4 regions of the Comamonas sp. C11 genome follow, and region 3 is predicted to be linked to each of the others. Evidence: predicted binding sites of a transcription regulator. Region 3 holds the regulator's gene; each other region holds the start of a gene.
What was found. The regulator FNR, encoded in region 3, switches genes on or off when oxygen is low (the NO sensors DNR and NnrR bind a similar motif). The targets are predictions, from matches to a motif close to TTGATNNNNATCAA.

Region 1 (2,203 bases), 2.8 Mb from region 3:
GACCTGGTGGATCCCTACCACGGCCAGCAGGATCTCAAGGATCGCGTGCTGCGCCATGTGACCGATGCCTTCCGCGAAGACCCGGTACGCATTCTGCGTCTGGCCCGCTTTGCGGCGCGCTTCACCGATTTCTCCGTTGCGCCCGAGACCATGGAGCTCATGCGCGAGATGGTGGCGGCCGGCGAGGTCGATGCTCTGGTGCCCGAGCGCGTGTGGCAGGAAATCAGCCGCGGCCTGATGGAGCCCCAGCCCTCGCGCATGTTCGACATGCTTCGCGAATGCGGAGCTCTGGCCCGGCTGCTGCCCGAACTCGACAAGCTCTGGGGCGTGCCCCAGCGCGCCGAATACCACCCCGAGATCGACTGCGGCATACATGCCATGATGGTGCTGGACATGTCGGCCCGCTTGCAGGCACCGCTGTCCGTGCGTTTTGCCTGCCTCTGCCATGACTTCGGCAAGGGCAGCACGCCGGCCGATGTGCTGCCCCGCCATATCGGCCACGAACAGCGCAGCGCCCGCCTGCTGCTGCAGGTCTGCGAGCGCTGGCGCGTGCCCAACGACTGCAAGGAGCTGGCCGAGGTCGTGGCGCGCGAGCATGGCAACATCCACCGCAGCCACGAACTCAATGCCGCCGCCCTGCTGCGCCTGCTCGAGCGCTGCGATGCCATACGCAAGCCCCAGCGCTTCGAGGAAGCACTGCAGGCCTGCGAATGCGACGCGCGCGGACGCCTGGGCTTTGAAGAGGCTGCCTATCCGCAGCGCCAGCGCCTGGGCAATGCCCTGAAGGCGGCGCTTGCCGTGGAAACCGGTCCGGTCGCCCAGGCCGCAGCGCAGCGCGGCCTCAAGGGCAAGGCCATTGGCGACGCAGTGAGCAAGGCGCGCGAGCAGGCGATTGCCGCCTATCTGGAAAGTGGTACCTAGCAGTCCGCGCACCGAGGTGCTAGCGACAGGGATGGGCGCGGCTTGAGTTAAGTCAAAGAAGGTATGCTGCAGCCATTGCACAGTACGAGATGGCCGCGACGGTTCGCTCCGCCAGGGCCATGCAGCGGGTCACGAAACCGGCTGCAACACCCATGCCATACCGGCATGGTTCTTTGACAGGCAAGTGTCCGGCCTACAGGTCTGGGCCTTGCCTTCTACTTCAAGGAGGTGCTCTGATGTCCTTACCCCAGACCATGAAAGCCGCCGTGGTGCGTTCCTTCGGGAAGCCGCTCACGATTGAAGAAATGCCGGTGCCCCGACCGACAGACGATCAGATCCTGGTCAAGATCGCTGCTTCCGGCGTCTGCCATACCGATCTGCATGCGGCCGAAGGCGACTGGCCCGTCAAGCCTCATCCGCCCTTCATTCCCGGCCATGAGGGCGTGGGCCATGTGGCTGCGGTGGGCAAGAACGTCAAGCATGTCAAGGAAGGTGATCGCGTGGGCGTGCCCTGGCTGCACAGCGCCTGCGGCTTCTGCCGCCACTGCATAGGCGGCTGGGAAACCTTGTGCGAATCTCAGACCAATACCGGCTATTCGGTCAACGGCGGCTTTGCCGATTACGCACTGGCCGACCCCAACTATGTGGGCCATCTGCCCTCGAATGTGGGTTTTGTCGATATCGCTCCCGTGCTCTGCGCCGGGGTCACGGTGTACAAGGGCCTGAAAGTCACCGACGCCAAGCCCGGCGACTGGGTGGTGATTTCCGGCATCGGCGGCCTGGGCCATATGGCCGTCCAATATGCCAAGGCCATGGGCTTCAACGTCGCTGCCGTCGACATCGATGACAGCAAGCTCGCCCTGGCGCGTCAGCTGGGCGCCGCTGTCACCGTCAACGCCATGAATACCGACCCGGCGGCCTATCTGCAAAGAGAGATCGAAGGTGCCCATGGCGTGCTGGTCACCGCCGTGTCCCCCAAGGCTTTCGAGCAGGCGCTGGGCATGGTGCGCCGCGGGGGCACGATTTCGCTCAACGGCCTGCCGCCCGGCGACTTTCCGCTGCCGATCTTCTCCATGGTGCTCAAGGGCATCACGGTACGCGGCTCCATCGTCGGCACGCGCCTGGACCTGCAGGAGTCGCTGGACTTTGCTGCTCAGGGCAAGGTCAAGGCCACCGTATCCACCGACAAGCTGGAAAACATCAACGACATCTTTGCCCGCATGCACGAAGGCAAGATCGAAGGCCGCGTGGTGCTGGACATCGCCGCCTGAGAGTCCGACCG
Region 2 (2,203 bases), 1.1 Mb from region 3:
CGGCATGGCCGGCATCTGGACCGGCAAGCGCGGCCTGGACATCAACCCCAAGGCTGACGGCCCCGAGAAGCAGGCCTTTATCGAGCATATGGAATGCCAGCCCATCGATGCGCAAACCAACGGGCCGCAGCTCTTCTATGGCCTGCGCTACCACACGCGCATCGTCAAGCCCGACGACGTGGAAACCTTTCACGACCAGGTCGGTTACTGGCTGTGGGAGCCTGCCACCGGCAACATCATCCAGACCCTGACCATCCCGCGCGGGCAGACCGCCATGGCCACGGGCAAGACCACGGCCGACGCTACCAGCTTCACCCTCAGGGCCGAGCGCGGCTCCACCGTCAACGGCATCTCCAGCAACCCCTTTCTGGAGCACGCATTCAGAACCGACGCCTATACCATCACCGTCACCAAGCACTCGGACGGCACATGGTCGTATGAGCAAGAAACCACGCTGACCATCCCCGGCCGCAGCGAGCCCTTTGCCCATACCGACCGCAACACCTTGCACAAGATTGGCGAGCCCACTCCCAACCCCACGGCAAGGGCTGCAGTTGAAATCTGATTAGCGCCATCCAAGGACTCCATGCCCCGGCCGAATTCGCTGGCTCCACAGGTTGCACGCTCCTTGACTACCGCATGGCCCGCAATGGCCTTACGCTGCTGGTCATGGCCCTTATGTGCAAGTAGGCGCTTGCCTTCAAACTGGCCTGTATGGATGCCCTCAATCTGGTCGCGAAGGCTGCGGCGCACTGCGTTCAAGACCTTGATACAGGGCAATGCCCACAGATGAGCGCATAGCAGCCATTTGCCGAACCTGAATTGCGGTCGCCCACCCTGCGCCATGTACAGCCGATCGTGACCGAGCTCAGGCAGGCCTCCTTCGACAGCCTGCCGACCGGCAACAGCCGCAGGGAATGCTGCGCATGACCTTCGGTTAGTCTGCTTTTGATAGCTTCTAACGCTTTATGGATAAGGGCTTTAGGCGGCTTTTATCTGCTACTTCATGAATTTGATTTCCATCAAGAAACCGTCTGAATACTCATTTCAAGGTGTTGCATTAGCAGCCCTGGAGTGTGAGTATGAGTTCAGTGATCGATCGAATTGATTTGGCAACAAGACGCGCACCTATGCGCAAGGAGGCTGGATATGTTCAAGCACATTTTGATTCCTACGGACGGCTCTAAGCTCTCTGAGGCCGCGCTGCGCGCGGGCATACAACTGGCCAAGGAACAAGGCGCACAGGTGACGGCGCTGTATGTGATGCCGGATTACGCAGCCATGATTTACGGAGCCGAGGCGCTGATCGCCTACAACTCTGCAGAGTTCGACAAGAGCGCCCAGAAGGAAGCAGATCAGGTGTTGCAAGCTGCCCTGGACATTGCCAAGACCGAGGGCGTGGCCTGCCAGACGGTGCGGGTAACGAATATCTCCATCAATCAGGCCATCATCAAGCAGGCGCAGGAGGGTAACTGCGATCTGATCTGCATGGCATCACACGGCCGCAAGGGCATTGCCGGCATTTTGCTGGGCAGCGAGACCCAGCGCGTACTGGTCAACAGCAGCATTCCGGTTCTGGTGCATCGCCCGGTTCAAGCCTGATTGACTGCAGCGCAGCCACTTCCCGGCCGCTCTCATAATACAAACAGCGCCCCATCGCCCTCGTGCGGCGGGGCGCTTTTTCATGGCCGATCGTCGTGTAGCATCGGTGCATCAAATTGTGAGCCTTTGGTTCCATTTGTCACGCCGGCAGCGGCGTCTCTTGTTCATTTTGAAAAAAGGGAAAAGCAGATGAGTCACGCAATCGCAACCGATGCCGGCCTGACGTGGCAGACCGGCCCGATTCGCCCCAGAGCCTGCACCTGCGGCAGCGTGGTGTGCCAGTTGCTGCATGAGCGGGTGATGAGCGATATGTCGCGCCGCATGTTTGTCGGTGGTGTGGCAGCGACGATGGCTCCGTTTGTGGGCCTGCATGCGGCCGAGCCCGGTGCCGGCGGCACGCCCCAGCAGGCCGACCGCCCCGTGTTGCTGACCAATCTGCGCCTGTTTGACGGTACGGGCAAGTCGGTGCGCCAAGGCGTGCAGGTGCTGATCCAGGGCAAGCTGATTGCCGCCCTGCCCTCTGCCGGCGAGAAGGTAGAAGGTGCGCAAGTGATCGACTGCCAGGGCAAGCTGGTGATGCCGGGCATGATCGATACGCACT
Region 3 (2,203 bases):
CGATTTCAACGCATCATCCTCAAGGCCGCTTCCGCGGCCTTTTTTTACGCCTATGGTTGCAGACTTTTCTGGAGCACGGCCGGTCGTGGCGGAGCTCTATGTCTTGGTCGACCGCAGAGTCGGACGGTTGTCTGCAGTGCTCAAAAACCGGCAAAGGATGGCCGGGCGGGTTCAATATCAGGAGCGCATAGCGCTTTATCAAAGCTTATTTCAGATAGATATTGACCTTAAGTCAATACAAAGAATGCACTGGAAGCTCTTTAAATAATAGCGGTTCAGGGTTTCCTATCTGAGTGCATGCCCTTGGTGTGGCAGGGAAGGTCATGGCAATTGTGCAAAATGGGTTCAAACCCACAGGCCAAGGAGAATCGCGATGGATGCTCGACGCTGGATGTGGATTGTCTGGCCGGCTTTTCTGGCTGCGGCAATCATGGAAATGGTGGTATTTGCCTTTGTGGACCCGCTGGACATGCACTGGCTGGGCTCGCCTCTGGAATGGTCGCGCAATGCCATTTACACCCTGGCCTTTTTTGCCTTCTGGGCGGTCGCCGTGGCCAGCGGACTGATGACTGTCATGTTGGGGCGTTCGGCCAGCGATCTGAACCAGGGCATAGTCTCGGAGCCCCTGGTCGAGTAAAGCGCTGCGCACAGGGCCGCAGTTTCGGGGCCGGTGGCGGCCCCGGATGGTGCTTGGTCGCTCTCTGTGCTGGCGGCCTCGGCGGCGGGAAGCTTCTGGCAGGCATTCGCTGCCATCAAAAAAGCCCGCTGTCTTAACTTAGCCCTGGCATTGCTGGCTGTTGACGATGCGCTTGAGCGCATCGGTATCCAGAATGCGCAGATGGCGCTGTCTGACTTCGATGATGCCTTCCTCGGCGAACTTGGAGAAGGTGCGGCTCACGGTCTCCAGCTTGAGTCCCAGATAGCTGCCGATTTCTTCACGCGTCATGCGCAGCACCAACTCCGACTTCGAAAAGCCGCGTGCCGACAGACGCTGCACCAGGTTCAGCACAAAGGCTGCCAGACGCTCTTCGGCGCGCATGCTGCCCAGCAGCAGCATTACGCCATGCTCGCGCACGATTTCGCGGCTCATGACCTTGTGCACATGATTTTGCAGCGCCGTGACTTCGCGCGAGAGCTGCTCGAGCTTGTCGAAAGGCATGATGCAGACTTCGGCATCTTCCAGGGCCACGGCATCGCAGGTGTGGTGGTCGTTGACGATGCCGTCCAGGCCAATGATCTCGCCGGCCATCTGAAAGCCTGTGACCTGGTCGCGTCCATCCTCAGTGGCCACGCTGGTCTTGAAGAAGCCGGTGCGAATGGCGTACAGCGAGGTGAACTCTTCGCCATTGCGAAATAGCAGCCCGCCGCGCTTGACCTTGCGGCGCGTGGCCACAATCTCGTCAATACGCTCCATTTGTTCATCGTCCAGGCCCATGGGCATGCACAGTTCACGCAGATTGCAGTTGGAGCAGGATGCTTTGATGGTCTGAAGATTCATGGGCTTTTAGCAACGGCGCAGACAGACACAGAGTGGAGAGTCGCGCCGGTCGTTGACCTCGTGGTTGAAGATGAGATGGATCAAATTGTCGCAGCACTCGCCTTGATGTCTCTTGATTTTCATCAAGGACAGGGTGATTGCCTTGGGGCACATTGCCCGTATTCGTTCAAAAACATGCGCTTTTGCCTATTTCGGGCATGATTTTCAGGATCTGATTTCCATTGAAATCTGCTCTATACAGAGTGTGGGCGCACCCTAACTCCCAGTTATGACCGCAGTCACGCCTGAGTTGCTGAGCCGCTTTGATATCCCCGGCCCACGCTACACATCATTCCCAACAGCCGACCGTTTTGTTGAGGCTTTTGGTGCAGACGACTATATCCTGGCATTGAAACAGCGCAAGACGCATTCGGGCTCACGTGCCTTGCCCCTGTCCGTTTATGTGCATGTGCCGTTTTGCGAGTCGCTTTGCTATTACTGCGCCTGCAACAAGATCGTGACCAAGCATCATGAGAAGGCTGCCGAGTATCTGGATTATCTGAGCCGTGAACTGGCCATGCATACCGAGCATTGCGGCAAAGGCCAGTTGGTAAGCCAGCTGCATCTGGGAGGCGGCACGCCGACCTTCTTCAGCGATGCCGAGCTGCGGCAGCTGATGCTTCTGATGCGTGAGCATTTCAAGCTCGATCCAGCCGGCGAGTATTC
Region 4 (2,203 bases), 120 kb from region 3:
GAAGAGCTGATCGCGCGATGCAGCCATTGCCCGCGCCATCACTGCCAAGCCTGCTTTAGACCCTCAGCCTAGCGCGGCCGACAATCGGCAGAAGTAGGACTGAAGCCAGCGATCCTTTTACTGCATGCGCATGCAGCAATGCTGACAAAGTCAATACTGGCCAAAGAATTCAGCAAAAAAAATCGGTATCCCGCGCTGGCGGAATACCGATCTAAACATACACCCTAGCCTCCGAAATCATCAGGCCATGCCGACCTGCTGACTCCGATGCACCGCAGAGCCTGCGGTGCGTGCCTCGCCTGCGGGAAGAAGGCCGCAGACGAGAACACTCTTTGCCGTGAAGCTATCAGAAGCGATAGCCCACGCCCACACCCACCAGCCATGGGTCAACCTTGAACTTGGTGTTTTCAAACACGCCTGCACCTGTGACCTTGGTACCCAGATACACCTTCTTGATGTCGAAGTTCAGTGACCAGTTCTTGTCCAGCGCATAGTCGAAGCCAACCTGCAGCGCGCCGCCAAAGCTGTTCTTCTTCACGGTCACGGCACCATCCAGGATGTCCACGTTCGAGAAGCGTGTGTAGTTCACGCCCGCCCCCACATAAGGCTTGAAGGCCCCAAAGTTGGTGAAGTGGTACTGCGCCAGCAAGGTGGGGGGCAGATGCTTGAGCGAACCGATCTTGCCGCCATTCAGGCGCACATCATGCTTTTGAGGATAGGTCAGCACCAGTTCTGCCGCGATGTTGGGCGTGAAGAAGTAGGACACGTCCAGCTCAGGCATCCACTTGTTGTTGATGCTCACGCCTGCGTCTCCGGCAGCACCACCGTTGTCGCTGTCCAGATGCAGAGCGCGCACACGAACCTGCCAGGGGCTGGAGCCGTCAAACGAAGATTGGGCAAAAGCGGTACCTGCGGTCAGGGCGCTGGCAACAGCAGCAATCGCGATCAGAGTCTTTTTCATGGGTTCTTTCCTTGAAGAATTGGGTGAGTGCAATGCTTTGCATCCCTTGGCATCCATTGAAACAAAGCCACTCCCACACGGGTTTGTCCCAGGTCAACCCGCGCACCAACACCGCAAAGAAAAAAGCGGACGTTGCCCATCGGCCACGTCCGCCCAAGATACTGATGAAGCGCAAAAATTTGCGTCAGCAGTGATGGTAGTCGTCAATTCGGATGAGCCACCCTGGCTGGCCGCAGCTTGTGCCACAACTCCACGCACACCACTACCGCACCGCCAATGACGGCCCCAACAGCCACATGCACCAACACCGGTCCCAGCGCTGCCACAATGCCGCCCGTGGGCACGATCACCTGCTCTATCCAATGTTCGACCGGCTCTATGCCGTGCACCAGCAAGCTACCGCCCACCATGAACATGGCAGCCGTGCCCACAATGGACAGCCCTCGCATCAGCCACGGGGTAAAAGCAATCAGACCACGGCCCATGGCCTTGGCAGCGCTGCTGCCCTTGGCCATCAGCCAGCCGCCCACGTCATCCATGCGCACGATCCCGGCCACCAGTCCGTAGACGAACACGGTGATGGCAAGAGCCACGGCGATCAGCACCGAGGCCTGCTCCCAGATGGGCTTGGCAGACACCGTACCCAGCGCAATCGCCATGATTTCGGCCGACAAAATAAAGTCCGTGCGCACGGCCCCCTTGACCTTCTGCTTTTCATACTCCATCGGGTCCATCTGCTTTTCACGTGCGGCTCGCACCGATGAAGGCGCAACACCTTTATGGGCCGCCTCCTCAGCATCCACCACGGCGTCATGCGCGTCATGCTCTGGGTGCTTGTGAAACAGCTCAAGGATCTTTTCCACGCCTTCAAAGCACAGAAAAGCGCCTCCCACCATCAGCAAAGGCGTGATCAACCAGGGCACAAAGGCGCTGATCAACAGTGCCGCCGGCACCAGGATGGCCTTGTTCATCAACGAACCCTTGGCCACCGCCCAGACCACTGGCAGCTCCCGGTTGGCCTTCACTCCCGTGACCTGCTCGGCATTGAGAGCCAGATCATCGCCCAGCACGCCGGCCGTCTTCTGCACCGCCACCTTGGTCTGTGTGGCCACGTCATCGAGAATCGCCGTGCTCTTGCCCGCAGCGGTCTTGGTCATCAAAGACACGTCGTCGAGCATGCTTGCAATATCGTCTAGCAGCATCAAAAGGCCGGCACCTGCCATCGCACTCCCCAGTTGGTTT

Region 1: a site for FNR is predicted at 964-977, ahead of adhP (alcohol dehydrogenase AdhP). Genes of this name have one in related genera too.
Region 2: a site for FNR is predicted at 1,013-1,026, ahead of NOX35_RS15960 (universal stress protein). Genes of this name have one in related genera too.
Region 4: a site for FNR is predicted at 1,045-1,058, ahead of NOX35_RS10210 (OmpW family protein). Genes of this name have one in related genera too.

What each region holds. Positions count from the first base shown of each region.
Region 1 is NZ_CP101743.1:5,168,689-5,170,891, forward strand. It holds gene NOX35_RS23845 (multifunctional CCA addition/repair protein) at 1-921, shown strand, start outside; gene adhP (alcohol dehydrogenase AdhP) at 1,158-2,192, shown strand.
Region 2 is NZ_CP101743.1:3,479,670-3,481,872, forward strand. It holds gene NOX35_RS15955 (FABP family protein) at 1-565, shown strand, start outside; gene NOX35_RS15960 (universal stress protein) at 1,150-1,602, shown strand; gene NOX35_RS15965 (amidohydrolase family protein) at 1,792-2,203, shown strand, end outside.
Region 3 is NZ_CP101743.1:2,339,527-2,341,729, forward strand. It holds gene NOX35_RS10745 (hypothetical protein) at 374-637, shown strand; gene fnr (fumarate/nitrate reduction transcriptional regulator Fnr) at 776-1,498, opposite strand; gene hemN (oxygen-independent coproporphyrinogen III oxidase) at 1,767-2,203, shown strand, end outside.
Region 4 is NZ_CP101743.1:2,218,242-2,220,444, reverse strand. It holds gene NOX35_RS10210 (OmpW family protein) at 347-961, opposite strand; gene NOX35_RS10205 (DUF808 domain-containing protein) at 1,165-2,184, opposite strand.